4 regions of the Tatumella sp. UBA2305 genome follow, and region 3 is predicted to be linked to each of the others. Evidence: predicted binding sites of a transcription regulator. Region 3 holds the regulator's gene; each other region holds the start of a gene.
What was found. Region 3 encodes CRP, which controls carbon source genes, mostly activating them, when cyclic AMP is high. Its sites were predicted from a motif close to ATGTGANNNNNNTCACAT; they were not measured.
Positions count from the first base shown of each region.

Region 1: a site for CRP is predicted at 6,085-6,102, ahead of B3Z23_RS14115 (PTS mannitol transporter subunit IICBA). Genes of this name have one in related genera too.
Region 2: a site for CRP is predicted at 4,407-4,424, ahead of B3Z23_RS12585 (PTS sugar transporter subunit IIB). Genes of this name have one in related genera too.
Region 4: a site for CRP is predicted at 3,831-3,848, ahead of aaeR (HTH-type transcriptional activator AaeR). Genes of this name have one in related genera too.

Region 1 is NZ_DDVT01000021.1:40,302-48,605, forward strand. It holds gene B3Z23_RS14090 (MFS transporter) at 1-96, opposite strand, end outside; gene B3Z23_RS14095 (nucleotidyltransferase domain-containing protein) at 952-1,317, opposite strand; partial or broken gene B3Z23_RS14100 (transposase) at 1,625-1,843, shown strand; gene mtlR (mannitol operon repressor MtlR) at 2,034-2,570, opposite strand; gene B3Z23_RS14110 (mannitol-1-phosphate 5-dehydrogenase) at 2,653-3,801, opposite strand; gene B3Z23_RS14115 (PTS mannitol transporter subunit IICBA) at 3,897-5,822, opposite strand; gene B3Z23_RS14120 (carbon starvation CstA family protein) at 6,592-8,304, shown strand, end outside.
Region 2 is NZ_DDVT01000020.1:16,454-24,757, reverse strand. It holds gene lysA (diaminopimelate decarboxylase) at 1-775, opposite strand, end outside; gene B3Z23_RS12605 (VOC family protein) at 934-1,335, shown strand; gene B3Z23_RS12600 (nuclear transport factor 2 family protein) at 1,384-1,872, shown strand; gene B3Z23_RS12595 (LysR family transcriptional regulator) at 1,930-2,865, shown strand; gene B3Z23_RS12590 (MFS transporter) at 2,876-4,045, opposite strand; gene B3Z23_RS12585 (PTS sugar transporter subunit IIB) at 4,506-4,805, shown strand; gene B3Z23_RS12580 (PTS sugar transporter subunit IIC) at 4,819-6,105, shown strand; gene B3Z23_RS12575 (PTS lactose/cellobiose transporter subunit IIA) at 6,107-6,445, shown strand; gene B3Z23_RS12570 (6-phospho-beta-glucosidase) at 6,442-7,833, shown strand; gene rfbD (dTDP-4-dehydrorhamnose reductase) at 8,182-8,304, opposite strand, start outside.
Region 3 is NZ_DDVT01000018.1:169,536-177,839, forward strand. It holds gene tsgA (MFS transporter TsgA) at 1-948, opposite strand, end outside; gene ppiA (peptidylprolyl isomerase A) at 1,208-1,765, shown strand; gene B3Z23_RS11795 (anthranilate synthase component II) at 1,909-2,490, shown strand; gene argD (bifunctional acetylornithine/succinyldiaminopimelate transaminase) at 2,574-3,791, shown strand; gene B3Z23_RS11805 (YccS/YhfK family putative transporter) at 3,793-5,910, opposite strand; gene crp (cAMP-activated global transcriptional regulator CRP) at 5,975-6,607, opposite strand; gene B3Z23_RS11815 (OsmC family protein) at 6,907-7,311, shown strand; gene B3Z23_RS11820 (phosphoribulokinase) at 7,348-8,217, opposite strand; gene B3Z23_RS11825 (YheU family protein) at 8,303-8,304, opposite strand, start outside.
Region 4 is NZ_DDVT01000021.1:273,137-281,440, reverse strand. It holds gene yhdP (AsmA2 domain-containing protein YhdP) at 1-1,330, shown strand, start outside; gene tldD (metalloprotease TldD) at 1,399-2,844, shown strand; gene aaeR (HTH-type transcriptional activator AaeR) at 2,893-3,813, opposite strand; gene aaeX (p-hydroxybenzoic acid efflux pump operon protein AaeX) at 4,057-4,260, shown strand; gene aaeA (p-hydroxybenzoic acid efflux pump subunit AaeA) at 4,268-5,200, shown strand; gene aaeB (p-hydroxybenzoic acid efflux pump subunit AaeB) at 5,213-7,168, shown strand; gene B3Z23_RS15160 (YdgH/BhsA/McbA-like domain containing protein) at 7,551-7,814, opposite strand; gene argR (transcriptional regulator ArgR) at 8,174-8,304, opposite strand, start outside.

The sequences.
Region 1 (8,304 bases), on a different contig from region 3:
ATTGTTAACCAGCTGGCTGACATCCGCCGCGCTGCGAATAATATTACTGCCTGGTGTGGTGATATCCGGCGATAAGCCGGCAGAAAGTTGCGTCATAGTTTGCGAGTTTTATCAGTTATATTTTATCGGAAGAAAGTAAATTAAGACGTTTGGACGTCTTAATGTCCAGATTTCCATAACTAGCAAAAAATCGCAAGTTTTTTGGCCGGTGGGAAACGTCATTTAACGCTGATTCACCAGAGTTATCCGCATCAGTTCTGCCTGGGCGGCTTAAACAAGTCCGAACCGAGAGAGGATTTGCCGGGTTCCCCTCCCTCACCCCCGGGGAGTACCACTCCATGAGTCACCGTACCGGTATCCTCGCAGGGATATTCGGGTAATCTCAGGCCTTTCGATGATTTCTGCAGAATGGAGTTATTTCCGTAATTTTTTAAGCACCTGAAGTTATTGACTGAGCAGGCTGGTCATTATTCTAAATATCCAGAAGCTGAAAGATCCCACCACCTTCGGGAAATGACTATTTTAAATTAATAAGATGACATCATCATGCGAGCAACACCCGCTGAGTTCTCATTGGGAAGGGCTAACATATAGCTCAGCAGATCCTGGTTAATTTCACAGGCATGATGTAATCGTGCATGACCTGTACGCTGTACAGCTGCAAAATTTTATCGTTCAGGTTCGTCTACAACCCTCTCCGATTGCACAAAGCACGCTGTGTGCACGCAGTTACCCATACTCGCCTCCGATCAGACTGAAGGAATACGGATAAGCGTCAATAGAAGCTGCTAATTATGTTTTCAGCAGATAAAGGGAAAAGGAGCCCGGTATAAAAGCGGGAAGGTGCAGCTTTCGAAAACCGAGACTTCATAGTGATCGACTGCATATTAGGGCGATACTTAATGAAGTGTTACTTCAGTCAGGCTCCATTACAAGGTACCCCATCGCCTTTTATCCCCATCGATTGAGCTGCTGAGGATCCATCACGGTGGAGAGGGTACCGGCGTCCAAATCTATTTTACTGATTACCGGATGTGCCTCTTCGATCGAACTAATGACCTCAGTCAGTTCAGGCGATTCAGCCCCGACGCGTTCATGACTGAAAATAACAGTGATATCCAGATCAGACACCGTCTCTACGGCGGTACCCAGAGCCACGCTCCCGTAGACATAGATGCTGTGTATGTTGTCTGCCTGAGAAATGACGAAAGCTTTAGCAACATCGCTAATCACATTGCTGAACTGAGGCTGCAAATTTTTTCCGTCAGGGACGGAGATAAAACCGGTTTCATCAACAGCCATTTTTCTCAGCTTCATCAAGGAATATGTTTACCTTATGAAGGATAGGCGTGGACAGTACACCCGATCAGTTAAGCCCTTGCAGGTGAAGAGTGCCAGAAAGTACAACTTTCCCCCGCGCTACAGGCACTTATTCTTCCAGAGGACCCAACCTGCAACGTTAAGCTACACGCCACACCATAATGCGGTTGCATAAAACGCCATCACTTACGAAAATTTCGAATAATAAATACAGGAGGTGTTCATGTAAGTATCCCTGCAAAAAGAACCATTCATTTTTAGAGATCTTCGGACATACTGAATATGTTCCCTGAAGGAGATCGCTATGCGTAAAGCCCGATTTACTGAACACCAGATTATCGCCGTTCTGAAGTCCGTTGAAGCAGGTCGAACGGTGAAGGATGTCTGCCGCGAGGCCGCAATTTCAGAAGCCAGCTATTACAACTGGAAAGCAAAATATGGCGGAATGGAAGCTTCTGATATCCGCAAAATCAAAGATCTGGAAGGCGAGAACCGGCGTCTTAAACAGATGTTCGCTGTTTTGGGGAAATTACAATTTCCTTGTAAAAATCAAAGCATTAGAAAGTAATCTCAACAGAAAATTCATATCATTGTATTGACCCAATGCTCATGACTGCGGTACCAGTGACTGAGCGTGATAACCGACATCCTCAGTCATCTCTGATAACTGCGTCAGACTGCGCCGGAAACCGGCAGGCAATAAACAGGAGAGGTTACTTCGTAAAGGCGGGTTTCTGGCTGATTCGGGCGATCAATGCGGTCAGAGAGAGCACCATGGTGGAACGGACGATCTGCTGATAGCGTTGCTGCTGCATGGCTCGTAGTCCGGTATCATCACTGACAAAATCCGGCGGCGGCGGTAAGTCTTCAACGCAATGGAGCTCACCAAACGGACCCAGAATTTCATCATCAGTAAAACGATATTCGCTGCCATCATGATTCAGTTCTTCGCGAAGTGCCATCAGCAATTCACAGTCTTCATATTCATTACGGTTTATCACCCCCAGGCCATAAATCAGTTTAAGGCGCACTGATAATTCACCTAACGGACCATCACCCAGTAACAAAGGTTCTACCGCATACTTCACCGCGTAATCATCTTTGCGGAACACTTTAACCACCAGAAAATTCACGGCTTCTGCCAGCATTTCGACGGTCGCTATCAGAAAGCTTCTTACCGATTGTCCGGCATTCAGGCGCTCAAGCACCCGATTTTCAAAAGCCTGTGATTGTTCCATTTGTGCCTGCATATCAATAGTATCACCTGATAACACCCGCGCGGGCACAGCCTGGCTGTGCCCTGATATTTCGTCCCTTGGGAGCGCGGGGCCATTATACCATAGCGTTCCAGGCCTTAACTACCGCCCTGACCACAGGGCTGTCGGCATCCAGCCCGGAGATTTCAGCCAGAGCCCCGGCGACATTCTGCTGAGTGAGTAAACCTGCCAGTTCCTGTGATTGCGGGTCCTGCTCACTGCGAAAATGCAACGCCGCAGCAATCCCCGTCACCAAATGATCCTGAGATAACTCATATTCCAGAGTACCGAGTGTCGGTTTGATCAGACGATCCCCGGCACTCAGTTTACGTAACGGCTGACGCCCTACCCTCTCGACATCATCTTTCAGGTAAGGGTTTTCAAAGCGGCTGATAATTTTGTGGATATAAGCAGTATGTTTTTCACGGTCAAAACCATAGCGGCGGATCAACACTTCACCGCTCTCCCGCATCGCCCCTTCCACCACATGGCGGATTTTTTCGTCAAGGATCGCATCACGAATCGTTTTATGGCCTGCCAGATGTCCCAGGTAAGCCGTAATAGCGTGACCGGTGTTCAGGGTAAAGAGCTTTCTTTCGACAAACGCCATCAGGTTATCGGTCAGTTCCATGCCCGGAATCGACGGCAGAGGCCCGACAAACTGGGTTTTATCGACAATCCACTCACTGAAGGTTTCAACGGTCACTTCCAGCGGGTCATGGCTGCCGGCTTCCGATGGCGGCACAATCCGGTCCACAGCAGAATCGACAAAACCGACATGCTCTTCCACCCAGTGATGATATTCCGCCGGCAGCGCCTTAAGTACATGGCCCTTGAGCTGGCTGGTCCCACGCACCATATTTTCGCAGGCGATAATATTCAACGGTTGGGTATTCCCGTCGTCTTTACGCTGCACCAGCCCTTTGGCGAGAGTCCCGGCAATCCGTTCGAGGATTTGCGGGCCGACCGCGGTCGTCACCAGATCAACGTCTGCCACCAGCGAGATCACCTGATCACTGGTACTGTTGACCGCATTGACCCCTTTGACTATCTCAACTTTCGACTGCTCACCCACCACATGCACCGGATATTCTCCCCGGATATTCAGAGCATCGACAACCACCTGATTAACATCGGCAAAAGTCACCGGAATACCTGCATCTGCCAGTAGTTTACCGATAAAGCCACGGCCGATATTGCCGGCACCAAAATGTAATGCTTTCATAATTTGTCCCGTATTTTTGACATAACCACCAGGAAAATCAGGGCGATACTGCCGAAAATGACCGGCGATATATCCCCCTGTTAAGGAAGAACGGATTATTCGCCGGGCTGACCGGACAACAGATCCAGCACTTCCTGCACACTGGTGGTGGTGGCCAGTCGGGCAATCACGCTGTCATCATCCAGCGCATTGGTCAGGCTGGTGATCACCTGAATATGTTCGTTATTGCGTGCAGCAATCCCGATGACCAGCCGGGCAATATCATCCGGCTCTTCACCAAACAGCACACCCGCAGGGTACTGGCAGAACACGATGCCGGTCTTCAGTACACGGTCTTTCGCTTCCACAGTGCCGTGCGGTACCGCGATGGATTCACCCAGGTAAGTCGGGGTCAGTTTTTCGCGTTCCAGCATGGCATCCACATATTCAGGCTCGACATAGCCTCCTTTCACCAGTTGTTCACCGACAAAACGGATAGCCTGTTCTTTGTTATCTGCGTGGTTACCCAGCAATACATTGGCGGCACTCAGTTTGAATAAATGCTCAGGTGTAGGCTCAAAACTGTCCGCCAGCGTTTCACTGACTTTTTCGCGGTGCTCTGCACTGCGGCCTGCCTGTTGCAGGCGTGCTGTCAGGTCGTTGTACAACCCGCTGTCGAGGAAGTTAGTCAGCGAAATATGCTGGGCTTGAGGTGCTTTGCGCATGGCCCGCTCGGTCAGATCACGGTGAGTAATCACCAGGTCCACATCGTCCGGCAGGCTGTTGATGGCGGTATTGGTGACCGAAATATGTTGCAGACCCGCTTCATTCACTTTTTTCCGCAGTACGCCTGCTCCCATGGCACTGGAACCCATACCGGCGTCACAGGCGACAATGATTTTGCGCACATGGCTCAGGTCATCCTGCACAGGCGCAGCCGCCGCAGCCACTGTCTGGCCTTTAGCGCTGGCTTTCATCTCCTGCATACGGCGGGTCGCCGCGTCGATATCGTCTTCTTCTTTCACTTTGCTGGTTTTCAGCAGGATAGAAGCCACCACGAATGACACTACAAAGGCCGCGATAATCGCGGAAATATTGGCAAAGTAGGCCCCTTTCGGCGTCATCGCCAGTACCGCCAGTATAGATCCGGGAGACGCCGGAGAAATCAGCCCGCCATTCAGTACACTCAGGGTAAACACCCCGGTCATTCCACCGAGGATCACCGCCAGCAACAGACGCGGGTTCATCAGTACATACGGGAAGTAAATTTCGTGGATACCCCCAAAGAAATGGATGATGGCCGCACCGCCCGCAGACTGTTTGGCATTACCCCGGCCAAAGAACATATAGGCCATCAGTACGCCCATCCCGGGACCCGGGTTGGCTTCAATCAGGAAGAAAATCGATTTGCCGGCCTGACTGGCCTGCTGAATGCCCAGCGGCGAGAAGATACCGTGGTTAATTGCATTATTCAGAAACAGAATTTTTGCCGGTTCAACAAAGATAGAGGTCAGTGGCAGCAGGTCATGCTGAACCATGATATTGACCCCGGCAGACAACAGGTGTGATAACGCTTCGACCAGCGGACCAATCGCCATAAACGACAATAATGCCAGTAACATACCGATGATGCCGGCAGAAAAGTTATTCACCAGCATTTCAAAGCCGCTTTTAATTTTCCCGTCCACCAGACGGTCAAACGAGCGAATGGCCCAGCCCCCCAGCGGCCCGGCAATCATTGAGCCAAGGAACATCGGCATATCTGCACCGACAATCACGCCCATGGTGGTGATAGCACCCACCACTCCACCACGGTCACCACCCACCAGCCGCCCGCCGGTATAACCGATAAGTAATGGCAGCAAATAGGTGATCATTGGCGCGACCAGTTTCGCCAGCGTTTCGTTAGGTAACCAGCCGGTAGGAATGAACAGCGCGGTGATAATACCCCAGGCGATAAACGCCCCGATATTTGGCATTACCATATTACTCAGAAAACGACCAAAGCTTTGGACTTTGATCCTGATATCTGATGAGGACATACAAACACCCCTTATTGATACGCGCCGGCAAATAAGAGAGCGCGATGATTTTTTGTTTTGGAGCTGACGCTTTGCAGACGTCAGAATTGCTCTGCTGAGGCGGACTCTAGCACGCGGATTTCGGCCCGAATATTGAGCAAAAAATTTGTGATCGGCATCACTGTCAGGTATGGGGTGGAGGGGTGCTTTTGGTGATCTGAATCACACATATTCTGTGAAAAAATGCAGAATGTGCTTTTCCCGGGCTCAAAACCGAGCCTGTATGTGATGTAGATCACACATTCTCATGTCATGTTTGTTTTGTTTTTGTGATCAGCTTAACAATTTATTTTTATCCATAATGCGCCGGATCACAGTTTGATAGCCGGTCGCTCAGCCGTAAATCTGTACCCGCCTCTGTCATTCTGTCGCTTTCGGACCAGCTTCCGCTGATGACTGACTGTCGGTTAACAGATTAGCGTTAGCGGATAATGACCTGAGGGTCGCTTTACGCTATCCATTTTCATTCGCCTCAGTCGTGCCAGCCACCTGCTGCTGGCTGCGATCTGAATCACAGAAACCGCTGCGCCGGTCGCCTTCAGAAACCGTTCAATGCCTCCGGCAACCGCTCTCTGCGTCATATCACCACTTAGTCATTTTTCTTCCCGCCTCTCACGAAAAATCGTCAGGATAGAGTCACCGGGAAAGGAGGTTCCGGTGCCAGCTATCTGGCGTCTTCAATACGTGACCCCTGTCACCCTATAATTCAATATAAAACAGCAGGTTAAATATGGATAAACACAAAATACTCAGGCACGTTCCCTGGGTTCTCTTAGGGATTGTTGGTGCTTTTTGCCTTGGCGTGCTGGCATTACGGCGGGGTGAGCATATCAGTGCCATGTGGCTGGTCGTTGCCTCGGTGTCGGTCTATCTGGTGGCCTATCGCTACTACAGTCTGTATATCGCGCAGAAAGTGATGCAGCTCGACCCTGGCCGGGCCACCCCGGCAGTACTGAATAACGACGGGCTGAACTATGTTCCGACCAACCGCTATGTGCTGTTTGGCCACCATTTTGCCGCCATTGCCGGAGCGGGCCCGTTAGTCGGCCCGGTTCTGGCCGCCCAGATGGGTTACCTGCCAGGCACTTTGTGGTTGCTGGCCGGGGTGGTACTGGCCGGGGCAGTGCAGGACTTTATGGTGCTGTTTCTCTCGTCACGACGTAACGGTGAGTCACTCGGTGAGATGATTAAGCAGGAGATGGGACGGGTGCCGGGGACTATCGCCCTGTTCGGCTGCTTCCTGATCATGATTATTATCCTCGCGGTACTGGCGCTGATTGTGGTGAAAGCCCTGGCAGAAAGCCCGTGGGGCGTGTTCACGGTCTGTTCGACCATTCCTATCGCGCTGCTGATGGGGATATATATGCGTTATCTGCGGCCAGGTCGGGTATTGGAAGTTTCGCTAATTGGCCTGGTGTTGCTGCTGCTTTCCATCTGGTTTGGCGGAGTAATTGCCGGTGATCCCTACTGGGGACCGGCCCTGACCTTTAAAGACACCACCATTACTTTTGCGCTGATTGGCTATGCGTTTATCTCGGCACTGCTTCCGGTATGGTTAATCCTCGCTCCCCGCGATTATCTGGCTACCTTCCTGAAAATCGGCGTCATCGTCGGGCTGGCTATCGGCATTGTAATCCTCAATCCGGATCTGAAAATGCCGGCCCTTACCCCGTTTATTGATGGGACCGGCCCGTTATGGAAAGGCGCACTGTTCCCGTTCCTGTTTATTACCATTGCCTGTGGTGCGGTATCAGGTTTCCATGCACTGATTGCTTCCGGGACCACCCCAAAATTACTGGCAAACGAGAAGGATGCACGCTTTATCGGCTATGGTGCGATGCTGATGGAATCATTTGTCGCCGTGATGGCACTGGTCGCCGCCTCGATTATTGAACCCGGCCTCTATTTCGCCATGAATACCCCGCCAGCGACGCTTGGGATCACAATGCCCAATCTGTCTGAGCTGGGTGGAACGAATGCCCCAATGATTATGGCGCAACTCAAAGACGTGACCGCCCAGGCGGCAGCCACCGTCAGTAGCTGGGGTTTTGTGATTTCGCCGGAACAGGTGATGCAGACCGCCAGTAATATCGGCGAGCCTTCGTTGCTTAACCGTGCCGGTGGGGCACCGACCCTGGCGGTGGGGATTGCCGATGTATTCCACAAAATTATGCCGCTGGCAGATATGGGATTCTGGTATCACTTCGGTATCCTGTTCGAAGCGTTGTTTATCCTGACGGCGCTGGATGCCGGTACCCGGTCAGGACGCTTTATGTTGCAGGATCTGCTGGGTAATTTTGTGCCGTTCCTGAAAAAGACCAACTCCTTGCCGGCCTCAGTTGTGGGTACGGCCGGTTGTGTCGGGTTATGGGGCTATCTGCTGTACCAGGGAGTGGTCGATCCGTTGGGTGGCGTCAAAAGCTTGTGGCCGTTGTTCGGTATC
Region 2 (8,304 bases), on a different contig from region 3:
GCCCCAGATGATCGGCAATTCGCTGACGCGCCCCGTTCCACAGGGTGTAATAGTGCGTCGGATCGATTTCTGCTTCCGCATAACGGTAAGGGATGGATAATCCTCCCCCGGCAGAAATGGCCGGAACATCGGCTCCACTGCTAATCACCTGATCGACCATTGCATCACATACCTGTTGCAGATGCTGATAATCGACTCCCGACCCGATATGCATATGCAGACCCGCCAGCGTCAGTCCTTTGTCACGGACCACCTGTAAGGCCTCATTCAGTGCCAGATACCAGATACCGTGCTTACTGTTTTCGCCGCCGGTATTGGTTTTCTGACTGTGCCCATGACCAAATCCCGGGTTAATGCGCAGCCATACCGGATGACCGGCAGACACTTCCGCCAACTGATGTAACATATCTATCGAACCGGCATTCACCGGAATTTTCAGTTCAGCCACCCGGTGTAATACCGCATTATCCAGCACATCGGCAGTGAATACGATATCGTCCCCTCCGGCCGGATAACCGGCGACTAACGCCCGTTCAATTTCTCCCAGCGAAACCGAATCCACTTTAACGCCGGCGGCACGCATCAGCCGTAAAATATGAATATTTGAGCAGGCTTTCTGGGCAAAACGGATCACGTCAAAGTCACGAAGCTTTTCAATCTGCCGGCGGATCACTTCGCCATCATAGGCCCAGAATGGCCCCTGATAACGCTGTGCCAGAGGCAGCAGGTTTTGCTGGTTGAGAGCGGTTTCGGTGGTGGTTAACGGGCGTGGCATAATTTTTATTCTCCTGTGCTGATAGTCACAGTAAGCCACAGTCTGACCATATTGAAAAATATCATTTCATCTGATATCTATTTACTTCTGATATGGGCTACCTCAGTGCTCTGCCCTCTGGCCGCCCCCTGACCTGTTCTCAACTAAGGAACCCTCCGTTGCGTACACAGAAGAAATGTATGGGCTATGTGGCGATTGTAGTCGACGATTACGACCGCGCGATTGACTACTATACTCACAGCCTGGGTTTTACTCTGGTGGAAGATACTCCGCAACCCGGCAAACGCTGGGTGGTGGTGACCCCTAACCCGGACAGCGATTGCAATCTGTTGCTTGCCCGCGCGTCTGAGCCGCGACAAACTGAATTTATCGGGAACCAGTGCGGTGGCAGAGTGTTTCTGTTTCTGCAGACCGATGACTTCTGGCGTGACTACCATAAGATGTTAAAAGCCGGTGTTCAGTTTTGCGAAGACCCGCGCGAAGAAGAGTACGGCACCGTGGTGGTATTTGAAGATTTGTACGGTAACCGCTGGGATCTCTACCAGAATCGTCAGAGCTGAACCGTACACCGGCAGAGGCTTTCCTGTGAAAGAAACGGAGATTAACTTATGAAACACGCAGTTATCCTGGCAGTCAGTCTGTTCTGTTCGGCCGGCGCCCTGGCCGCCGCCAGTCAGCCTTTTCCACCGCCATCAGACACCAGCCCGGCGCGGAACCTGCAACAGGAAAACCAGAATCTGAAGCTGGTTTACCAGTTCTATCAGGATTTTTTTAACCAGCATAATTTACAGGCTGCGGACCGTGACTTATCGCCGGGATATAAACAACATAATCCGCATGTTCCTGACGGGCGTGCCCCATTTGTCAGTTATTTCGCCGGATATTTCAAGGCGAATCCGCAGGCCCATTCTGAAATCACCCAGTACGGTACCTACGGTGACCGGGTATTCCTGCGGGTTCATTCGGTAAAAAATGCTGACGACCGTGGCCGTGCCATTGTCGATATCTTCCGGGTGGAACACGGCAAAATTGTCGAGCACTGGGACTCGGTCCAGGATGTCCCGGCGACTTCGGCCAACACTAACACCATGTTCTGAGCCACCTCTGCTCCTGCCCTGCCCCGCGTCAGCGGGGCATTTTTGGTATTCTGAGTTATGCAAAAAATACACTGGCGTCAGATTGAGATCTTCCACGCCATCATGACCCGTGGCAACCTCACCCAGGCGGCTGAGTTCCTTCATACTTCTCAGCCCACCCTCAGCCGCGAACTGGCCCGTTTTGAACAACAACTGTCCGTCAGCCTGTTTAGCCGGGTACGTGGACGGCTGCAACCGACAGTACAAGGGTTACGACTTTTCGAAGAGGTTGAACGCAGCTGGTATGGTATGGAACGGATACGTGAAGTGGCCGAAGGATTAAGGGATTTTCACCAGGCAGAGCTCTCGGTGGCCTGCCTGCCTGCCTTCTCCCAGTCTCTGTTACCGGCACTTTGCCAGCCGTTTCTGGAACTCTATCCGACGGTGAGTATGAATATTATTCCCCGTGAATCGCCGTTACTTGAGGAGTGGCTCTCTGCCCAACGCTATGACCTGGGAATGACCGAAACCCACAGCGTCCCCGCCGGCACCGAGCGGCTACCGCTACTGACCGTTGATGAAGTTTGTGTATTGCCGGAACAGCATCCGCTGGCCTCCCGACAACAACTGACGCCAGCCGATTTTGCCGGATTGCCCTTTATCAGCCTGGCTAAAGACGACAGTTACCGGCAGTTACTGGATAATCTGTTCCGCGAACAGCAAGTCAGCCGGATGCTGCGCATGGAGACGCACAGTGCGGCATCGGTGTGTGCCATGGTGAAAGCGGGGGTTGGGGTTTCGATTATTAATCCGCTGACGGCGCTGGATTACGCCGGACGTGGGGTGGTAATGCGACGTTTCAGTATCAGTGTCCCGTTTACCGTCAGTCTGATCCGGCCATTACACCGGCCAGCATCCGCGCTGACCGGGGCATTTATTCGTCACCTGCAACAACAGGCCGGACAATTTGTCCGGCAGATTGAACATCAGCTACTGCCGGCTGGCAGTAGCTGACGCAAGTGGGTTACTGCTGGCGCAGTTCCCGTGCCGGTGCATGTGACCCGCCACGGAAGATAAGCAGCGCAACCAGTAAGCCGACAACCGCCAGTGCTGCCGCGGTGACAGGCACAAAGGTCAGCCCCAGGCCACGGCCAATCACCAGACCGCCCAGCCATGCCCCAATGGCATTCCCCAGGTTAAAGGCAGAAATGTTCAGGGTAGAGACCAGATGCGGGGCATCCTTACCATGGCGTACCACATTGATTTGTAACGCGGGTACGGTCGAGAACGTCGCCATCGACCAGATAAACAGGGTAATTTCAGCCAGCCAGATTTCGCTGCTGGTCCAGCGGAACACCAGCGAAAATACAGCAATCAGGGTGAAGCTTAACAACAGGCTGAAAGAGACTTTCCAGTCCGCCAGCCGTCCGCCCAGGATATTGCCCAGCGTCAGGCCTGCCCCCATCAGGAACAGTGTCCAGCTGACCCCCTTGTCACTTATTCCGGTCACCTGCAACAGGAGCGGCGCGATATAGCTGAACAAGGCAAACATCGCTGCGGCAAAGAACACGGTCATCAGTAGCGATAACCAGAGTTTCCCATTGGCCAGCGCACTGATTTCGCTCATCAGATCGACCGGTTTTTCTTCATGGTTAACCGGCAGGCTCAGTGCCAGCCCGATAAAGGCCAGCACCCCAATGCCGCCTACCGCCCAGAAGGTGGCACGCCAGCCATACAGCTGGCCGAACCAGGTCCCGAGAGGAACGCCCAGAACGTTAGCCAGCGTCAGCCCCGTAAACATCAGCGCCACGGCTGAGGCCTGACGATTAGGGGCCACCAGGCTGGCCGCGACCACAGAACCGATACCAAAAAATGCGCCATGACAGAGCGCGGTCACGATTCTGGCCAGCATCAGCAGATGATAGTTGGGCGCCATAGCGCACATCAGATTACCGAGAATAAAAATCAGCATCAGCAGCAATAAGGTACGTTTACGGGGCAGACGCGCCGTCACTAACGCCATAATCGGCGCACCTATCGCCACCCCCAGCGCATAGCCACTGATAAGCCAGCCGGCTGACGGGATGGACACTTGCAGATTCCCTGCCACCTCGGGAAGTAATCCCATAATCACAAACTCAGTGGTTCCGATAGCAAACGCACTCAGTGCCAGTGCCAGTAGAGCTACGGGCATAAAGACTCCTGTAATAATTTTTAGAAACTACGATACCCGGCGACAGGTGCAGGTCCCCACCGGGTCAGACTGGATGATTGAATGTAACAGCACAGCTCACTTGTTAGTAAAGCACAGCTCAGCCGTGGGTCAAACTACTATGACTGCAATTCATAATTGCGTTAACCGCAAAAGTGAAAACTGAGCCTGCGGATACAGAGTGTTTCACGGATAAGACCAAATACTGAAATATTTTACTGTTTATTCCGTCAGCCGGAGTTTTATTACTCAAAAATAAAAAAATAATTAATGGATCGGGTAAACAGCATCACTCACAAGCCGTCAATAATGAAAAATAAGAAACAGCAGGTATATTTTCCACATGTGATTTTCCGCACACTATAAATTAATCAGAACCTGTATAAACCCGATGGTGCATTATTTTCATTCAGGATGAATTTCACGTACTCAGGGAATGAATATGAAAAATATACTGCTTTGTTGTGCCGCAGGAATGTCCACCAGCATGCTGGTGAGCCGGATGCAGAAATATGCCGCAGACCAGGCGATTGATGTAGAAATCAATGCCATAAGTATCAATGAATTAGACTCTCACCTTACCAATACCGACTGCTGTCTGCTGGGACCACAGGTCAAATATAAACTGGCCGAAGTGCAGCAAAAACTGGCTCCACTGAATATTCCGGTTGCCGTTATCGATATCCGGGATTATGGCATGATGCGCGGCGATAAAGTGCTGGAATCGGCTTTGGCAATGTAATCCCGGAGGGAATATGGATATTAACCGCATGTTTTCTTCGCTGGAGCAGGTAATGTTACCGGTTGCCGCCAAAATATCCTCTCAGCGGCATATTATGGCCATCCGCGACGGGTTTATCGCGGTGATGCCATTTATGATTATCGGTTCTTTTATACTGATATTTGCTTACCCGCCCTTTTCTGAAGATAACCAGTTTTTTATTGCCCGTGGCTGGCTATATATCGCTGCGGAATACAAACAGCAACTCCTCACCCCCTATAATATGACCATGGGGATTATGTCGGTATATATCTGCCCGGCCATCAGTTACTGCCTGGCGCGGCACTACCGGCTGGAGGGGCTGAATACCGCCTTACTGGCACTGGTGGCCTTTTTACTAATCTGCTGCCCGCTGAATAATGGCACCATGGAGAGCAGCTATCTGGGAGGCTCCGGAATTTTCACCGCCATCATTGTCGCGGTACTCGTCTGTGAACTGTCACACGTTTTACACCAGAAAAACATCGGAATCCGCCTGCCTGAGCAGGTGCCGGATAATATCCGCAAATCATTTAATCAGTTAATTCCTTTGTCCCTGGTGCTGTTAATCCTGTTTCCGGTCAGCCTGGCCGTACAGTCACTCAGCGGCATGCTGATTCCGCAGGCCATTATGGCGCTGTTCAGCCCGTTATTATCCGCCTCAGACTCATTACCGGCGGTGATCATCGCGGTGATTATTTGCCATGTGCTGTGGTTTGCAGGGATTCATGGCGCGACCATTGTCAGCGGCTTCTTACAGGCATTCTGGCTGACGAATCTTGGGATTAACCAGAGCAAACTGGCCAGTGGCCTGCCGGCAGAACATATTTTTGTCGAACCCTTCTGGGCTTTCTTTATTACCCTGGGGGGTTCCGGGGCCACCCTCGGACTGGTGCTGCTCTATTTGCGCAGTAAATCTGCCCATCTGCGTTCTATCGGCAAAATATCGCTGGTTCCCTCGCTGTTTAACATCAATGAGCCGGTGATATTTGGTTCCCCGATTGTCATGAACACCTTGTTCTTTATCCCGTTTATCCTGACTCCGGTGGTAAATGCGGTACTGGCCTGGTTTGCGATTAAATATGGTCTGGTGGCGCATATTGTCTCACTGGCCCCCTGGACCTCGCCCGGCCCGATAGGTGCCGCCTGGGCGACCGGCTGGGATATTAATGCCGCGCTGCTGGTACTGGTGCTGGTATGCAGCTCGGCACTGATCTACTACCCGTTCTGCAAGCTTTATGAACGGAGTTTACTGGCCGAAGAACAAAACAGCGGAGTCTGATATGGATATCACCGAAGAAATGATGATCAACTTAATTCTGTGCGCCGGGGAGTCTAAATCCTTCGCCATGGAAGCGATTCAGGCGGCCCGTAGCGGCCAGTGGGAACAGGCTGCCGGTTGTCTGCAGAAGTCTACCCTGGCGGCCCGGCAGTGCCATAACAGCCAGACCCAACTGATAGGCCTGGATGAAGGCTGTGGCAAAATACCGGTCAGCCTGATTATGGTACACGCTCAGGATCACATCATGAATGCCATGCTGTGCAGAGAAATGGCGGAAGAGATTGTTGCGCTGTATCAGAAATTCAATTCACTCACCTCACAGAGAAAGGAAGCCGAATGAAAATAGTCACTATCGGGGGCGGTTCAAGCTATACCCCGGAGCTGATAGAAGGATTTATTCTCCGCAAAGATAAATTACCGATCAAAGAGATCTGGCTGGTTGATATTGAGGAAGGCAAAGAGAAGTTACAAATTGTCGGCGACATGGCCCGACGGATGATTGAATCTGCCGGACTGCCCTGGCAGGTGCGTCTGACGCTGGACCGCAAAGCCGCACTGAAAGATGCCGATTTTGTCACCACACAGTTCCGCGTCGGATTACTGGAAGCCCGGCTGAAAGATGAGTGTATTCCTTTAGCCCATGGTTACCTGGGTCAGGAGACCAATGGCGCAGGCGGAATTATGAAAGCGCTGCGCACCATTCCGGTGATCCTCGATATTATCAAAGATATGCGCCAGCAATGCCCAAATGCCTGGCTGGTTAACTTCACTAATCCGGCCGGTATGGTCACCGAAGCGGCTATCCGTTACGGTCAGTGGGAGAAAACTATCGGCCTGTGTAATGTGCCGTTCAGCCATATTGAGCAGGCAAAGACGCTGCTGAACCAACCGGAACAGTCATTGTTCTTTAAATTTGCCGGGCTGAATCACTTCCACTGGCACCGTGTATGGGATAAGCAGGGAACCGAGCGAACCGCCGGCCTGCTGGAAGCGATTTATGCACAACAACAGCAAAACGAAGGCCTGACCAATATTCATCAGATTCCGTTTAATGTTGAGCAGGTTCGCCATCTCGGTCTGCTGCCCTGTGGTTACCATCGCTATTATTATCTGGAACAACAGATGTTGGGGCATGCGGTTGAAGATTTCGAAAACTACGCCACCCGGGCCGAAGTGGTCAAAGCCACCGAAAGTCGTCTGTTTGAAATGTATAAAAATCCGGACCTGAAGGAAAAACCGCCGGAACTGGCACAGCGCGGTGGTGCTCATTACAGTGATGCGGCCTGTGACCTGATCGAATCGATTTACAACGACAGCCGGAAACTGATGGTGGTCAGCACCCGTAACAATGGTGCACTGGCAGACCTGCCTTATGATTGTATCGCGGAAGTCTCTGCCTATATTACCTCGCATGGTGCCGAGCCTCTGACATGGGGAACCCTGCCCCCTGCCGCACGCGGCATGGTACAACTGATGAAAGCCATGGAGCAGACGGTGATAGAAGCCGCGGTAACGGGTGACTACGGCGCGGCTCTGCATGCTTTCACTATCAATCCGTTGATCCGTGCCGGAGATACCGCCCGACAGGTGCTGGACCAGTTGTTATACGCCCATAAAAAATATCTGCCACAATTCGGCGATGCGATCGCCCGCATTGAAGCGACTCAGTCGGCAGATACCCGGTTTGTTGACGAATTACTGGCCGACCGTAAGAACCATCAGCAATAAGCAGCCCGGCTGCGCAAGACTTCATGGTGTCCTGTTAAGTCAGGAAAGCAGTGGCAGTGAGAAGTAGAAGTAGAAAAAGTAGAAGTAGAAGTAGAAGAAGTAGAAGAAGAAGTAATAAAAGAGGTAAGAAGTAAGAAGCAGGTCGTTAATCACCTAACAGCGATCCTGCTGTTAAGCAAAATATGTCTTATGACTTCATAAATAAGCAGTGACTCCCTGAAGGGGTGTCAATACTGGCAAGGATGCCAGAGGACACCCCGGATGCTGCAGGATAACAGGGAGTAAAGTAAGGCCCCGCAGCAGGTAACGTAGCATTACGCCTGCGGCGGGGCTTTCTTTCACAAAAACTTAATCGCTGCCGAACAGATCGCGGGTATAGACTTTATCGCTGACATCTTTCAGTTCGTCGACCAGCTTGTTAATAATCCAGTCAACCGATGGTTTCCAGTCCGATAAAACTAAATACTGGCT
Region 3 (8,304 bases):
TGTAATGATCGTGGTGTAAATAGCACTGGAACTGAAACCCAGAATCATAATAATAATATGCAGCATTGATACTGCCTGGCTGTGGGTAAACCAGAACATTAATACGGTGGCGAGTCCGGTAATCACTGCCAGGATTTTCTGCATATCAACAAAGCGCAGAATTACACTGAACACCCACATTCCTACCATATAGGCTGTCCAGAAGTTACCTACCAGTTGTCCGGCTTCGGTAATCGGTACACCAAGATCTTTGGTGGCATATTCCGGTACCCAGGAGATAAAACCAAGCTGGCCGAGGATATAGCAGAGTGCAGCGAGAGCCAGCAGGAATACGCCAGTCCCCCATTTTTCCTTTTCTGTCGGTTTCAACTGGCTGGATTTAGCCAATACAGGGAATTCCACCATCAGTGTCAGGATAAAAATAGCCACATAGATTAGGCCAATGCAGCAGTAAACCCAGTACCAGGGCAGGTTTTTTGCCAGAATCACACCTGCGATGATAGGAAACAGTGTTCCTGCCATGCTGAAGAATGAGTCAGTGAACAACAGTCGCGATCCCCGTTGCCGTCCTTCATACAGATGAGTAATCAGGAAAGTCCCTATCGACATAGTAATGCCACTGACAATACCCAGTACAAACATACATACAGAAAAGACAGCAAGACTTTGCCCGGTCACTAAACCGAAAATTGCCACCACCATCAGAATAAAGCCGAAAATCAGCTGGCGTTTTAACGGGATGATTTCCATCAGCCAGGCATTGAGGAAAATGGCCGCAAGAATTCCGGTATTTAGAAAAGTAAAAGTATTGCTCATGCTGGCAACTGGCACATGAAACGATTGAGCAATATTATCCATGACCATTCCGGTCACAATCACCAGGGCGCCGGTAAGCGCATAGGAGAAAAAGCTAATCCAGGTCAGGCCAATCAGGTTGGTCTTTGTCATTGTTTGACACCCTTGTAAGAATTAAAGGCGGTAATTACACCCAGGGATTGTAAAGTGAATCGTGATCTTTATATATAATCAATGAAATATCATGGTTTTATTTCATGAGAAACATGATTTTATTCACATAATTCCAGCATGTCATTGATCTTTTCCGCGATATCGGAGTTTTCTCTCCGGTAAATCTCTGGTTCTTACCCAACGAACTCTCTACAATTGAGCGCATTTTCCGTAGTGTGAATTCCATCAGGGAGTAATTATGTTGAAACGTACTTTGGCGGCAGCAGTGGCATTGCTTGCTCTTTCCTCTGCGGCTGCAGTGGCTGATACTCATGTGTTGCTGACGACTTCAGCCGGTAACATTGAGCTGGAACTGAATGATCAGAAAGCACCGATCACCGTTAAAAACTTTATCAGCTACGTCAATAGTGGCTTTTATAACAACACAGTATTTCATCGGGTAATTCCGGGCTTTATGATCCAGGGCGGGGGCTTCACTGCGGATATGAAAGAAAAAGCACCAGGAGCGCCGATTAAGAATGAGGCAGACAACGGATTACGTAACCTGAGGGGGACTATCTCTATGGCACGTACCGCTGATCCGGACAGTGCGACCAGCCAGTTCTTTATCAACGTTTCTGACAATGCCTTCCTGGATCATGGTCAGCGTGACTTCGGTTATGCTGTGTTTGGTAAAGTGATCAAAGGTATGGATGTTGCGGATAGTATTTCCCAGGTCGCTACTTCCAATGTCGGTCCTTATCAGAACGTTCCGTCAAAACCAGTGACGATTATTTCTGCAAAAGTTTTACCCTGAATAGCTATCCGCCAGTGAGATTACCAGTTAATCTCACTGGCTTCCTGCACTAAAAATGATGCCTGCCGCTGAATCGTCGGATGCCGAAAATGGCGATATGTCCGGAAAGACTTTGGATGATTATCGGGCGGGAAAGGCCAGCCATGTTACTTCTGATCGATAACTATGATTCTTTCACCTGGAACCTCTGCCAGTATTTTACCCAGGCAGGAGTGAGTGTCCGGGTAGAGCGTAACGACGCACTCACACTTGCAGATATTGAAGCATTACCCGTCACTCACCTGGTGATATCCCCGGGACCTTGTACACCTGATCAGGCGGGTATTTCGGTGGCGGCTATCCGTCATTTTGCCGGCAAAATACCCATTCTTGGCGTTTGCCTGGGACATCAGGCGATTGCGATGGCGTTTGGAGGCCATGTGGTTCGTGCCCGACAGCCCATGCATGGTAAAACTTCATTGATTTGCCACGATGGCCGGGGGGTGTTCAGTCAACTGAATAACCCACTGACTGTTACCCGTTACCATTCACTGGTTGCAGAGGCTGAAACACTTCCGGATTGTCTGGAGATCACTGCCTGGAGCGAAAACAATCATCAGTTTGATGAAATCATGGGAATCCGACATAAAACCCTGGCAGTCGAGGGAGTTCAGTTTCATCCTGAAAGCATTATGAGTGAGCAGGGTGTAGAATTATTGAAAAACTTCGTTAATCAGGCCGGTTAATGTTTGCCTTTACCTGATTTTTTATGCATATTTTTTGACTGGTTATTTAATTTAACAGACACGACAATCAGGCGGGATATTCAATGGCAAAAGAGACGATGGCAGTAAACCGGGAAACATTTGATCAGGTGATTTTGCCTGTTTATGCGCCAGCTCAGTTTGTCCCTGTCAGGGGTAAAGGCAGCCGCGTGTGGGACCAGCAGGGAAAAGAGTATGTTGATTTTTCCGGCGGGATTGCGGTAACGGCATTAGGCCACTGCCATCCGGCATTGGTTGAAACGTTGAAAACCCAGGGTGAAACTCTGTGGCACACCAGTAATGTTTTCACCAATGAGCCAGCTTTACGACTGGCAAGTAAGCTGATTGCCGCAACTTTTGCTGAGCGGGTCTTTTTTGCCAATTCTGGTGCTGAAGCGAATGAAGCGGCATTTAAACTAGCCCGTTACTATTCATCAGTGCGTCACAGCCCTTACAAAACAAAAATTATCGCTTTCCATCACGCTTTTCATGGTCGTACCTTGTTTACGGTATCGGTCGGCGGTCAGCCGAAGTATTCTGATGGTTTCGGGCCTAAACCGGCAGACATTGTACATGTTCCTTTTAATGACCTGGAGGCAGTGAAAGCGGTGATGGATGATCATACCTGTGCGGTCGTGCTGGAACCCATCCAGGGCGAAGGGGGGATCACACCAGCCACGCCTGAGTTTATGCAGGGATTGCGTGCGCTCTGTGACCAATATCAGGCATTGTTAGTCCTGGATGAAGTGCAAAGCGGAATGGGTCGTAGTGGTAAACTCTTCGCTTATGAACACTATGGAGTTACGCCTGATATTCTGACCACTGCCAAAGCATTAGGCGGCGGATTCCCTGTCAGCGCAATGCTGACTACTGAAGAGATTGCCTCAGCAATGTCTCCGGGAACTCACGGAACGACATACGGAGGTAACCCTCTGGCGTGTGCCATTGCTGAAACTGCATTGGATACCATAAACACACCAGAAGTGCTGGAAGGAATTGAACAGCGTCGTCAGTGGTTTGTTGAAGAACTTGAAAAAATTAATCAACGTTTCTCTGTCTTCAGCGAAATCCGCGGCAAGGGTTTACTGATTGGTGCCGCACTGAAAGAAGAGTTTCAGTCGAAGGCCCGTGATTTGCTGCATGCTGCAGCAGATGAGGGAGTAATGATCCTGACTGCCGGTACCGGGGTTATTCGCTTTGCACCGTCCCTGGTGATCCCTGAACAGGATGTCCGTGAGGGAATGTCCCGTCTGGCAAAAGCTGCCGAAAAGATATTTGCCTAAACTAGTCTCTGTTGGCAGCCTTTGGGCTGCCATTATTGTTATGTTCAGGGTGGGTATTTTTACTTATCAGCCACTGACCGTGACGGGGACGCTGACGCCAGACGATAGACGAAATAGTTTTCATCACTTTAAGATGGCTCAAGATCTGATCCAGCTGTCTTTCCATAATAGTGACCGGGCCGAGGGGAATTTTGTCCGGTGCATCCATGACAAAATTACTGTGATCCTCATCATTCTGGTAACGGAGCCGTTGTTGACACTGTTGCAGTGCTATTTCACAGGATTCCAGATAGCGCTGAGCAAGATTCGGAGTCAGCATGGTATGTTCACGGGCAAGTGTGGTCAGTACATTGATATGCTCAACGATGAACTGGCTATGCGTTACCCACAGGCGCATTTCACTCAGGTATTCGTTATCAAAGCCGGGTTCCTGCATGGCCTGATTCAGCGAATTAAACAGGGCATTATGCCGCTGGTTGGCTTTTATTCTGATATTTTCCAGCACATCGGCAGTTTGTTCAGGTCCAAGCAGGATTTGTAAGGCGGTCTGGTAGGTCTCCAGCACATCCTGAGCATTTTTACGTAATAACGCACTTTGCCATTGTGGCCATAGCCAAACCATCCCGGCAAAGGCAATCAGGCAGCCCATCAGCGTATCCAGCAGCCGGGGAACCAGGAAATTCACCCCATTCAGTGATAATAACTGCAGGCTGTATACCGCGGTCACGGTAAAACCAATCGTCGCCCATCCGTAATACTGGCGTGAGAAAAGATAGCTGAACAGTGTAATCACCAGCATCGTGAGCAGGATGACCGGTTCCGGGGTAGATAGCTTCAATGATAAGGCCGCAATAATAAGCCCGGCAAATGTGCCAAGGGCACGGTGTTGGATTCGTACCCGGGTGGCGATATAACCATTCTGGCTGACCAGAATAATGGTCATCAGTACCCAGTAAGGTTTTGGCATATTCAGCGACAGGGCCAACATACTGGCTGCCATCAGCATCACGGAGAAACGTCCTGCAGTACGCAGAGCCGTCGATTTAAATGACAAATAGCTGCGTAACGCCGGCCAAAAAGGTAAACGACGCTGAGTATCTGCCATAATATCACGGCGATAAAGCGGCATCCCTGATTGCAGCACTTTGGCTATTTTACTGAAGTGATAAGAGTAAAATTGTCCGACAGGATTGTCAGGATACCGACGGGCGATATTCTGTAACTCTTCCAGGGATTCACTCATCGAAAACTTGCCGGGTATCTGGTGATACAGGATATTGTCCGCTGTCTTTCTTAACTGCTCAGCCACCTGCCCGGCATTACGCTTGATTATGTCCGCTGACTGGCTTTTTTCCACCAGTTCCCTGACATCTTTGCTCTGGCTAAGAGTGACAGAAATGTGTTCCTGCAAATCTTCGGCCATCATAAATGTCCGGATTAAATAGCGTTCGCGGCTGTTTTTTTCCGCCGAAAGCATATGAATTTGCTGATAGCCAGTATTTATCAGATCGACAACTTTTTGTTGATAATTCAACAGTTCGGGCAGCGATTTATCATAATCGTTACTGCTGAGTAGTGCGTATTTCGCTTCACAATAGTTAGCCAGTGCACGGTACAGCAGGCTAAGAGTTTCCCGCAGCGGCTGATCTTTTGACAGTCTGAACCAATACCAGTTAAACAGTCCATACCATAATGTTCCGCCGCCATATAATAGTGGCGGGCCCCATACCGGCATTCTTCCAGCCAGACTGAGCGTAAAAGTCATGGCGATCAACGCACCCGGCAACAGACGGCCATGTAATGGACTGATTTCGCCGCAAACACCAATCAGCAGAGGTAAAATTCCGACAATAAATGGTAGTGGGACATTATGTTGCAACAACCATTGCAGCAGAAAGCTGCTGAAGGCAAACAACGATCCACCAATAATAATGCGCTTAAAAAAATGACGGTGCGGAGTGTCCAGCCCGGAAAGATTACAGCATGCGGGAACCAGCGAGAAGAGCAGCCCTTTTTGCAGATCTCCCGCCAGCCAGCTAATCGCAACGGGTAGACAGAGGACCAGCGTTTGACGCAGTGCGTAATTGACTTCCGGATGATAAATAATTCTGCGCCACATCAGATACAACCGCAGGTAGACAGTAAAACGGAACACGGCAGGGGCCTGCCGTGCATATCACAAATTAACGGGTGCCGTAGACGACGATCGTTTTTCCATGCGCGGAGATGAGATTCTGATCTTCCAGCATTTTAAGAATACGTCCTACTGTTTCGCGGGAGCAGCCGACGATTTGGCCAATTTCCTGACGGGTAATTTTAATCTGCATTCCATCCGGGTGAGTCATAGCATCCGGCTGTCGTGCCAGGTTAAGTAGCGTCTGAGCGATACGGCCAGTCACGTCAAGGAAGGCCAGGTTGCCTACTTTTTCAGAAGTGACCTGCAGGCGCCGGGCCATCTGAGATGACAAGCGCATTAAAATTTCGGGATTGACCTGGATGAGCTGGCGAAATTTCTTGTATGAAATTTCCGCAACTTCACATGCCACTTTGGCACGTACCCAGGCGCTTCGTTCCTGACCTTCCTCAAATAATCCCAACTCTCCAATGAAATCGCCCTGATTCAGATAAGAGAGGATCATCTCCTTTCCTTCTTCATCTTTAATCAGAACTGCGACGGAGCCCTTAACAATGTAGTAAAGGGTTTCCGCTTTCTCACCCTGATGGATAAGTGTGCTCTTGGAGGGGTATTTGTGAATATGACAATGGGACAGGAACCATTCTAATGTAGGGTCTGTTTGTGGTTTACCAAGAACCATTCTCTTCTATCCTCTGTTGTAATCGTGCCGGAAACACAGGGGGTAAGCTCCTGTGGGGCGCTGAAATCATAGGGCATTTTCGGCTGGCATTCACGACAATCAGTCAGGCTCCTTTCTGACGATCCTGCTCGTTTAGCCATAGTTGTCATCGGGTAAAAAAACTCTACCCTCTGTTTGTAGCACACCCTGACGAAACTGTCTCCTGTTGTCTTGTCTGACTTTTGTCATTTGGGGCAGATTGCTGTTTATACTCTGAAGGAGTAATCTGGCGGAAATTTTAACAATTGAGAGTGAGCATAATGCAGGCACGTGTGAAATGGGTCGAAGGACTGAACTTTATCGGGGAGTCTGCGTCCGGACACCAGGTTCTGATGGATGGAAACTCAGGCGATAAGGCACCCAGTCCGATGGAAATGGTCCTTATGGCAACCGGAAGTTGCAGTGCCATTGACGTGGTCTCTATTCTGCAGAAAGGCCGCCATGAGGTTGCTGATTGTGAGGTCAGGCTGACTTCTGAACGTCGTGAAGAAGCTCCTCGCTTGTTTACCCATATCAATCTGCATTTTATTGTCAGCGGCCATAATCTTTCGGATAACGTCGTTGAACGGGCAGTAACGCTATCTGCAGAAAAGTATTGTTCCGTATCTTTAATGTTGGGTAAAGGAGTGAACATTACCCATAGTTTTGAAGTGATTAATCGCTAACAAGGCGGTCACGGGTGCCAGGTAGCACCCGTGACCTTAGTTGAGGCAACGCTCTTCCATGAGTCGTTTGACCAGGGGAGTCATAATCAATTCCATGGCCAGCCCCATTTTCCCGCCAGGCACCACCAGTGTATTGATATGTGAAATAAACGAACCCTGGATCATGGCCAGTAAATAGGGAAAGTTAATTTCTTCCAGACCACGAAAATGGATCACGACAAAACTTTCATCCAGTGAAGGGATGGTTTTGGCGGCGAAAGGATTAGACGTATCGACAGTCGGTACCCGCTGGAAATTGATGTGGGTGCGTGAGAACTGTGGAGTGATGTAATTAATATAATCATCCATTGAGCGTACCACTGAATCCATCACTGCTTCTCTGGAGTGGCTTCGTTCACGCATATCCCTGACAAGTTTCTGAATCCATTCCAGGTTCACGATAGGCACTACGCCTACCATCAGGTCCACTTTATCGGCAACGTTATGCTGTTCAGTGACAATTCCACCGTGTAAACCTTCATAAAACAGCACGTCCGTATTGTCCGGCAGTGGCTGCCAGGGAGTAAATGTTCCGGGGACCTGTTTCCAGGGCACCGCTTCATCATAGGTGTGCAGATATTTTCGTGAACGGCCGGTACCCTGCAGGCCGTACTCGTTAAAGGTCTGTTCCAGCAATGAGAAGTCGTTCGCCTCGGGGCCGAAGTAACTGATATGTCGCCCTAAGTCACGGGCTTTGCGGATGGCAACATCCATTTCTGGTCTGCTGTAGCGGTGAAAGCTGTCACCTTCCAGCTCAGCGGCATGAATGTTGAGTTGCTGGAATATTTTACGGAAGGCAAGGCTGGTCGTTGTGGTACCGGCCCCGCTGGATCCGGTCACAGCAATAATAGGATGTCTGGCGGACATGAAAATTTGCTCCCTGGACCGATACGGCTGACAGCATTGTTAGCATGTCTGGCAGCGTGTGTCATCTGTCAGTAAGGAGAAGTTACT
Region 4 (8,304 bases), on a different contig from region 3:
TTTGAGTGGCAGCATCAAAGGTGACCAGCATTTTGTCAGCCGTTGGTTACTGACACCCCAATTGAGGCTCGACCGGGGTATCTGGAAAGATCATACAAATAAGACACCCGCTCTTCCGGATAAAGCCGCGATGGTCGTGAATTTGCCGGCTCTCAACGGGGAAGATTGGCTGGCGCTGTTAACTAATAATAAAAATAATAATGATACTAATGAGTTACGCAGTACCGGCAGTCATGTGCAACTTCCTGGTGATGTTGAATTACATACGCCCTCGCTCAACCTGGGAGGGCAACGCTGGAATGATTTAACGGTATCACTGGCGGAATCGATGTCTGGTAATACCACTGTGACCGCGTCCGGTAAAGAAATTCGTGGTGTACTAAATATAAATAATCATCAGCCGTGGCGACTGAATCTTGATTATCTCTATTACAACCCACAATCGGCCTCAGGAAATCCGCTGAGTGGAAAAATGTCCAATCCTTCTACGCTCAGTTTCACTCAGTGGCCAGCATTACAATTGAATTGTCAGCAATGTTGGTTCTCCGGACAGAATTTCGGGAAAATCTCTGCTTCTCTGGCACCTTCCGGAACTAAGTTAGTACTTACAAACGGCGAGGTGAATACCGGTCACGCTAAACTGAAGGTAAATGGTGAGTGGGACAATATCCCGGGCGCACCACGTACAGCCTTAAAAGGTCAGCTGACCAGTGACGATATCGGTCAGACGATGCAATGGTTTGGTACGTCAACCCCGGTGAGAGAGGCTCCGCTAAAACTGGACTACGATTTGCATTGGCGAAATGTGCCGTGGAAGCCGGAGATCTCAACAATCAGTGGTATATTGAAACTGCATACCGGTAAAGGTGTGATAGAAAATGTCAGTACTGGCCGGGCTGGGCAGTTGTTGCGGCTGGTCAGTGTCGATGCGCTGTTGCGTAAGTTAAGTTTTGATTTCAAAGATACCTTTAGTGACAAAGGATTCTATTTTGATTCCGTGAACGGTACTGCATGGATACAAAATGGTGTGCTGCAAACTGATAACTTACTGATTGATGGACTGGAAGCGGATATTGCTATGAAGGGACAGGCAGACTTCGTCCGTCGCCGGCTGGACTTCGAAGCTGTAGTGGCTCCGGAACTCTCAGCATCAGTAGGGGTAGCGACAGCCTTTGTGATTAATCCGGTCGTCGGGGCGGCGGTATTTGCTGCCAGTAAGGTTCTGGCACCGTTGTGGAATAAGATTTCACTCCTGCGTTATCACATAGGCGGTACTATGGATGATCCGCAGATTCATGAAGTTTTACGTAAGCCACGCACCGCTGAATGAGACAAATTTGACGGCAGAGCAGAATTACAGCAGGCTATATCTAAACGTAATTATACGAGTGAGAAATGATGACACTGAACCTGCTAAGTGAGCACCTGCTAACTGCTAATAATATTAAACAGCAGGATTTATTTTCCCTGTTAAGCCAGCTTTCAGAACGCCGTCTGGATTATGCCGACCTCTATTTCCAGTCCAGTTACCATGAGTCCTGGGTGCTTGAAGACGGTATTATTAAAGACGGTTCGTGGAATATTGATCAGGGTGTGGGCATCCGGGCGATCAGTGGTGAAAAAACCGGCTTTGCTTATGCTGATCAGCTGACTCTGAAAGCTTTGCAACAGAGCGCCGATGCCGCCCGTAGTATAGTTCGTGAATCTGGCAACGGGAAAGTGAAAACCCTGGCAGAAGTCACTCATACCCCGTTGTATCCGGCTTTGAACCCGCTGGACAGCCTGACCCGTGAAGAGAAAATTGCGTTATTACACCGGGTGGATAAAACAGCACGTGCTGCAGACCCGCGTGTCCAGGAGGTGAGTGTCAGCCTGAGCGGGGTTTATGAACAGGTACTGGTCGCGGCAACCGATGGCACACTAGCCGCAGATATCCGTCCACTGGTCAGGCTGTCAGTCAGTGTTCAGGTAGACTCCCAGGGGAAACGTGAACGAGGAGCCAGTGGTGGTGGAGCCCGGACAGGGTATGAATTTTTCCTTGCCGATGAATCCGGTGAAGTTCGTGCTGACGCCTGGGCTAAAGAAGCGGTGCGTATGGCACTGGTGAATTTGTCTGCGGTTGCTGCACCTGCAGGAGCATTGCCTGTTGTTCTGGGTGCCGGTTGGCCCGGAGTACTGCTGCATGAAGCGGTGGGGCATGGCCTGGAAGGTGATTTTAACCGGCGTGGAACGTCGGTATTTAGCGGTAAAGTTGGACAACTGGTGGCTTCAGAGCTTTGTACCGTCGTAGACGATGGAACCCTATCCGACCGCCGTGGCTCGCTGGCAATTGATGATGAGGGTGTACCTGGTCAGTATAACGTCCTGATTGAAAAAGGTATTCTGAAAGGATATATGCAGGATAAACTGAATGCCCGCCTGATGGGCGTTGCACCGACCGGTAATGGACGCCGTGAATCATACGCCCATTTGCCGATGCCACGTATGACAAACACTTATATGCTGGCGGGAGAATCCACACCTCAGGATATTATCGAAAGTGTGGAGTTTGGCCTGTATGCCCCGAACTTTGGTGGCGGGCAGGTGGATATTACTTCCGGGAAATTTGTGTTCTCAACCTCAGAAGCTTATCTGATTGAGAAGGGTAAAATTACTACACCTGTCAAAGGTGCTACGCTGATCGGTTCCGGCATCGAAGCCATGCAACAGATCTCGATGGTAGGTAACGATCTGGCGCTGGATAAGGGGGTAGGTGTCTGCGGCAAAGATGGTCAGAGTGTGCCAGTGGGTGTCGGACAGCCGACCTTAAAACTGGATAAACTGACCGTGGGTGGTACCGCCTGACTCTCTGTAGTTCTATCTGTTAACGCACAGCCCTTCAGGCTGTGCGTTTTAGTTTCTGCTACGGTATTCCTGATACTTTAGTGCCATCTCGCGAAAGTATTCGGTGAGATAATCGATACAAACCTGCACTTTTAATGGCAATTTATCCTTTTCTGTATACAGCGCATATACTGGCCGTGGCTTTGACTGATATTGGGGATACAAAATCTCTATTTCGCCTTGTTTAATATCATCCAGTACCCACATCAGTGGCATACAGGCAATACCGGAGCCAGCTTTTAACCAACCAATCAGGCTGAGTGGGTCATTGGTCGCGAAGCGTCCTTTCGGGGACAATCTCAAAGTGTTTCCGTCCGGGGCTGTCAACTCAAATTCGTTATACGGATAAACACTGTATTCCAGCCAGGCAAAGCTTTCTAATTCCTCCGGCCGTGCGGGAAGATCTCTTAGCCCGGGAAAGCGGGTAGAGGCGCAAAGCACCATCGGCATACTGCCCAGCCGTCGTGAAAACAGCGCTGAATTCTCTAGGTTCCCCGCCTTGATCACTAAATCTAATCCATGAGCGATTAAATCCGGAGAGGGATTTCCGGTGATTAAGTTAACGCTTAACCCCGGGTAGTCGTTCAGTAGTTTTGCTGTCATTGGTGATAAGACAATTCTTGCCATCGTCGTGGTACTGCCAATGCGCAGAGTACCTATGGGGGTATTATTGAAGGCATACAACTGTTCATGAACTTGTGCTGCTTCGCTCAGCATTTTCCTGCACCCCTGGTAATAAATTCGGCCAGCTTCAGTGAGACCGATACTACGGGTACTACGATTCAGTAGTTTAACCTGCAATTCATCTTCCAGCTTCGCGATAGTTTGGCTGACAGAGGAGACACTGAGGTGCAACTGGTTTGCTGCGGCAGTGAAAGAGCCTAAATCAACCACTTTCGCAAAAACTGACATACCTTTTAAACGTTCCATTGTTAACTCTGAATTAAAAGTGATTTATGTCACATAAAGTAGAAAACTAACTATCAGACACGTTACTATAATGAGATCCGGTCAATAATTTACGTTCTTGCTGTACCGTCTAAAGTTATACAAATTCAAGTATTTTGACATATGCTTGTGGTTAGCTGGCTATCAGAGAGCGATTGCCCCTGATGCTGATGGCCACTATTCCTGGTTGTCTGGGTGTAATGTCATGATTCCAAAGGGTTTAAAATGAGTGTGCATCCGGTTTTAGTCGTCTTTGGGCTATCTTTTCCGCCCATTTTTGTAGAGCTGATTCTTTCGCTGCTGCTGTTCTGGCTGGTGAAAAGGATTCTGACTCCCAGCGGGATATACGATCTTGTCTGGCATCCTTCTCTTTTTAACACAGCGCTGTATTGCTGCGTCTTTTATTTTGTCTCCAGTTTAATGGTCTGAGGTTTCAGTGAAAACGCTTATAAGAAAAATCGCACGTTATGCGATAACCCTGATTCTGGTGGTCATTGCCATCATCATTGTATTCAGGGCCTGGGTCTACTACACCGAGTCACCCTGGACCAGGGATGCTAAATTTGCTGCAGATGTTGTGGCGATCTCTCCTGATGTTACGGGGCTGGTCAGTGAAGTCAAAGTCCACGATAACCAGTTTGTGAAGAAAGGCGAGACTCTGTTTATTGTCGATCGTCCGCGTTTTCAGGAAGCCCTGGATGAAGCTCAGGCCAATGTTGAATACTATCAGGCAGTAGTAGCGGAAAAACGCCGTGAAGCAGCACGTCGTAACAAGATAGGTACACAGGCATTGTCGAAAGAAACCGTCGATCAGGCCAATAATGATCTACAGACCAGCGAACATCAGCTGGCACAGGCTGTTGCAGCCCGTGATTTGGCCCAGATTGATCTGACCCGTACCGATGTGCAGGCACCTTCCGATGGCTGGGTGACAAACCTGACCGTATTCGGAGGAGAGTTTATTACCCGTGGCTCGGTGGCAGTGGCTCTGGTGAAAGCGCAGTCTTTCTATGTTATCGCTTATATGGAAGAAACCAAACTGGATGGCGTTAAACCAGGTTACCGGGCTGAAATTACTCCACTGGGCAGCAACGTCACCCTGCATGGTACCGTAGACAGTATTGCCGCGGGGGTAACCAACAGCAGCAGCACGGTTGACTCGAAAGGGATGGCAACGGTGGACTCTGATCTTGAATGGGTAAGGCTTGCGCAGCGTGTTCCGGTACGTATCCATCTTGATAAACAGCCAGGTAACCGCTTTCCTTCGGGTACTACTGCCACAGTGGTTGTGACCGGTGAAAAAGATCGACCCCATGAAAAGCCTACGTTTATCTCAGGTCTGCTGAACAGATTAAGAGAATTTGGTTAATCGGGGTGAACGATGGTCCAGTATTTTCGTTTTCCGGTTAAATTAACTTTTGCCATCCTGATGGCGCTCATCGTGGGTTTCTATTGTAATTTAGAAACTCCACGCTGGGCAGTCATGACCGCCGGTATTGTTGCCGGCGGTCAGGCATTCGCCGCCGGGGGAGACCCTTATTCTGGAGCTCTGCGACACCGCGGGATACTACGTATTATCGGAACCTTTATTGGCTGCCTGGCTGCACTGACTATTATGATTTTTACCGCGCGGGCGCCGGTGGTCATGTTATTACTCTGCTGCATATGGTCAGGCTTCTGTGTCTGGTGGTCATCACTGATACGGGTCGAGAACTCCTATGCCCTGGGCCTGGCAGGGTATACGGCACTGATCATTATCGTAACAGTAGATGCCAGCGGTACTCTGCAACTTGTTCCCCGCTTTGCTGTAGAACGTTGCTGCGAAATTATCATCGGTATTGTTTGTGCCATCGTTGCCGATATGATCTTCTCTCCCCGCTCAATCAAGAAAGTGGTCGATCAGGAAGTCGAATCTCTGTTATTAGCCCAGTACCAACTGTTACAGCTGTGCGTCAGACACCAAAGCAAAGAAGAGCTGGATAAATCCTGGAATGCGCTGGTGCGTCGTACCAGTGCTTTTAGCGGTATGCGCAGCCAGTTGCGGATGGAATCAAGCCACTGGCGTAATACCAGTCAGCGTATGAAAATGTTACATACCTTATCTCTCACCATGATTACCCAGGCGGCGGAAACGTTTCTTATTCAGAATACCCGGCAACATTATGTGCCGGATGATTTCCATCAGCTCATCGATCAGGATGTCAATAATATTACGGGCTTTCGTAAGCAACTCAAGGAGTTGCGTCGGCTACTGACACTTAATGAAACCTCCGATATCCCGGTGACTCTCAGTAGCTGGGTGGGTGCAGCTTCTGAATATTTACTGTTGATGAAAGGGATTCAAAGTAATGCCCGGATAAACAAAACCGAAGAAACTATTCTGCAACGTGAGGGTGAAGTTCATGTCCGTTCTGCTGAAACTCATCCGGCGATGATCAACGGGATTCGCACATTTGCGGCAACCGCACTGGGCTCACTGTTTTGGTTGTATACTGGCTGGAGTGCCGGCAGTGCCTGTATGGTCATGCTGGCAGTTGTGACGTCTCTGGCGATGCGCTTGCCTAATCCTTTGATGATGGCAAAAGATTTTCTGTACGGGATGTCGGTGGCGGTGCCTTTAGGCGCGATTTACTACGTATTCTTAATGCCGGGCACCCAACAAAGTTTGTTTTTGCTGTGTCTGATTATAGGCGCTCTGGCTTTTGTCTGCGGTATTTTTATCCAGAGGCGTCAGTTGGGTACCCTGGGAGCATTTATCGGAACTCTGAATATCATTGTGTTAAGCAATCCCATGAGTTTTTCTATCAATACTTTTATTGATAGTGCTCTGGGCCAGGTGATTGGATGTTTTGTTTCAATGATGGTGATATTACTGATTCGTGATAAATCAAAAGCCCGTACCGGACGGAAAATTCTCAACCGATTTATGTATGCTGCCGTTTCATCATTAACGACTAATCCGGAAAAACGCAGGGAAAATTACCTTCCTTCTTTGTATCAGCAATTATTTTTGTTATTAAATCTTTTCCCCGGAGATATCGATAAATATCGTCTGGCGTTAACATTAATCATCAGCCACCAACGTTTACGCAGAGCTGATATACCCCAAAATGCCGATTTGTCTGAATTTCATCGTCGTTTGCGTTACACCGGTGACAGGGTTATCTCATCTCATAGTGAAGAAAAAAAACGCTACTATTATCATCGGCTGTTGCAGGAATTTGAGATTTACCAACAAAAGCTTAAGCAATATTCTGCCCCTGTATCAGTGACGGAGCCGGTACACCGGTTGGCCGATATTCTGTCTCGTTACCAGAACACTATGATTAATATCTGAAGCGTGGTCCGCAGCCCCGCGAGGCGGCAGACATGAGAGACCAGGAAGATGACCTGGTGAGTTGTCGCTGGTTTATCTCTGTTTCGTGCTGTTAAACCGAAAGTTCAGAAATAAAAAAAGCCCCCGGAAAGGGGGCGAAGCTGACGTTACTGTAGTGTTATTATGTAAATCCCGGTGGGAAGCCGGTAACTTACAATTATTATAATATTTAAGATCCTGCATGGCTCATCCGGATAATTTATCCCGGCGTGTGATTTTTATTATTTTCCGGTAAGCCTGATTCATTTTGATTCTTATGACAAATATTACGGTCATGATTCCTGTGTACAGACAGGATCTCACCGGATGTTTTTTTTACTTTTTTACAGACTATTGTTTGAGGTTATTTATAAATAATGGCGGTTTCGTGATAGTTGCCATTCATATAAGCCTCGGTGACATGGTAGGCTTTAGCCCCCAGGGAAGCTGCTTTATTATTTAATTGTTCGTCGATATCCGAAGGTGATGCATTAATTCCGCTGACGGTAATCACGCCAAAAGACTGCATTCCCCGGGCCTGTTCGCTACTGACAGACTGCGCAGCAAAAGTGCTAAATGACAGCGCTGATAACACGCTGACCATCGCCAGGCCTGCTTTTATTTTCACAATCGTTTCCTCGTTAATTTTTTAATTTCGTGATTCAGATCACGGAGAAAATTATAGATCTGATAACGTAAGAAATTAATGTTTTGCTAATAATGTTTTTTTCGAATGAAAGCGATTACCTGGAGATTTTTATAACAATTTAAACTAAAAATTGATGGTAATTTAACCCGGTGTGTTTTTTTCCTTTTATAACAAAATGTTATGTGTACTTAACATTAAGTGCTATTTTGTCGGGCGTTAACACTGGTGTCATATTTCAATGTTCGACCAGAGGTCTGCAGGGGATAGTGCGGGAAATGGAACCGGGAAGCGTAGCGATACTGGTTGACCGGCATCATTCAGATGCCGGTATTTCTGACTTAGAGTTCCTGTTCGAACAGAGTCAGAATGGCATCATAAAGTTTTTTCACGGTAAAGTTTCGTGATGGAGTGACAAAGATAGTGTCATCACCGGCGATAGTCCCCAGAATGCCTTCTGCTTTACCCAGGG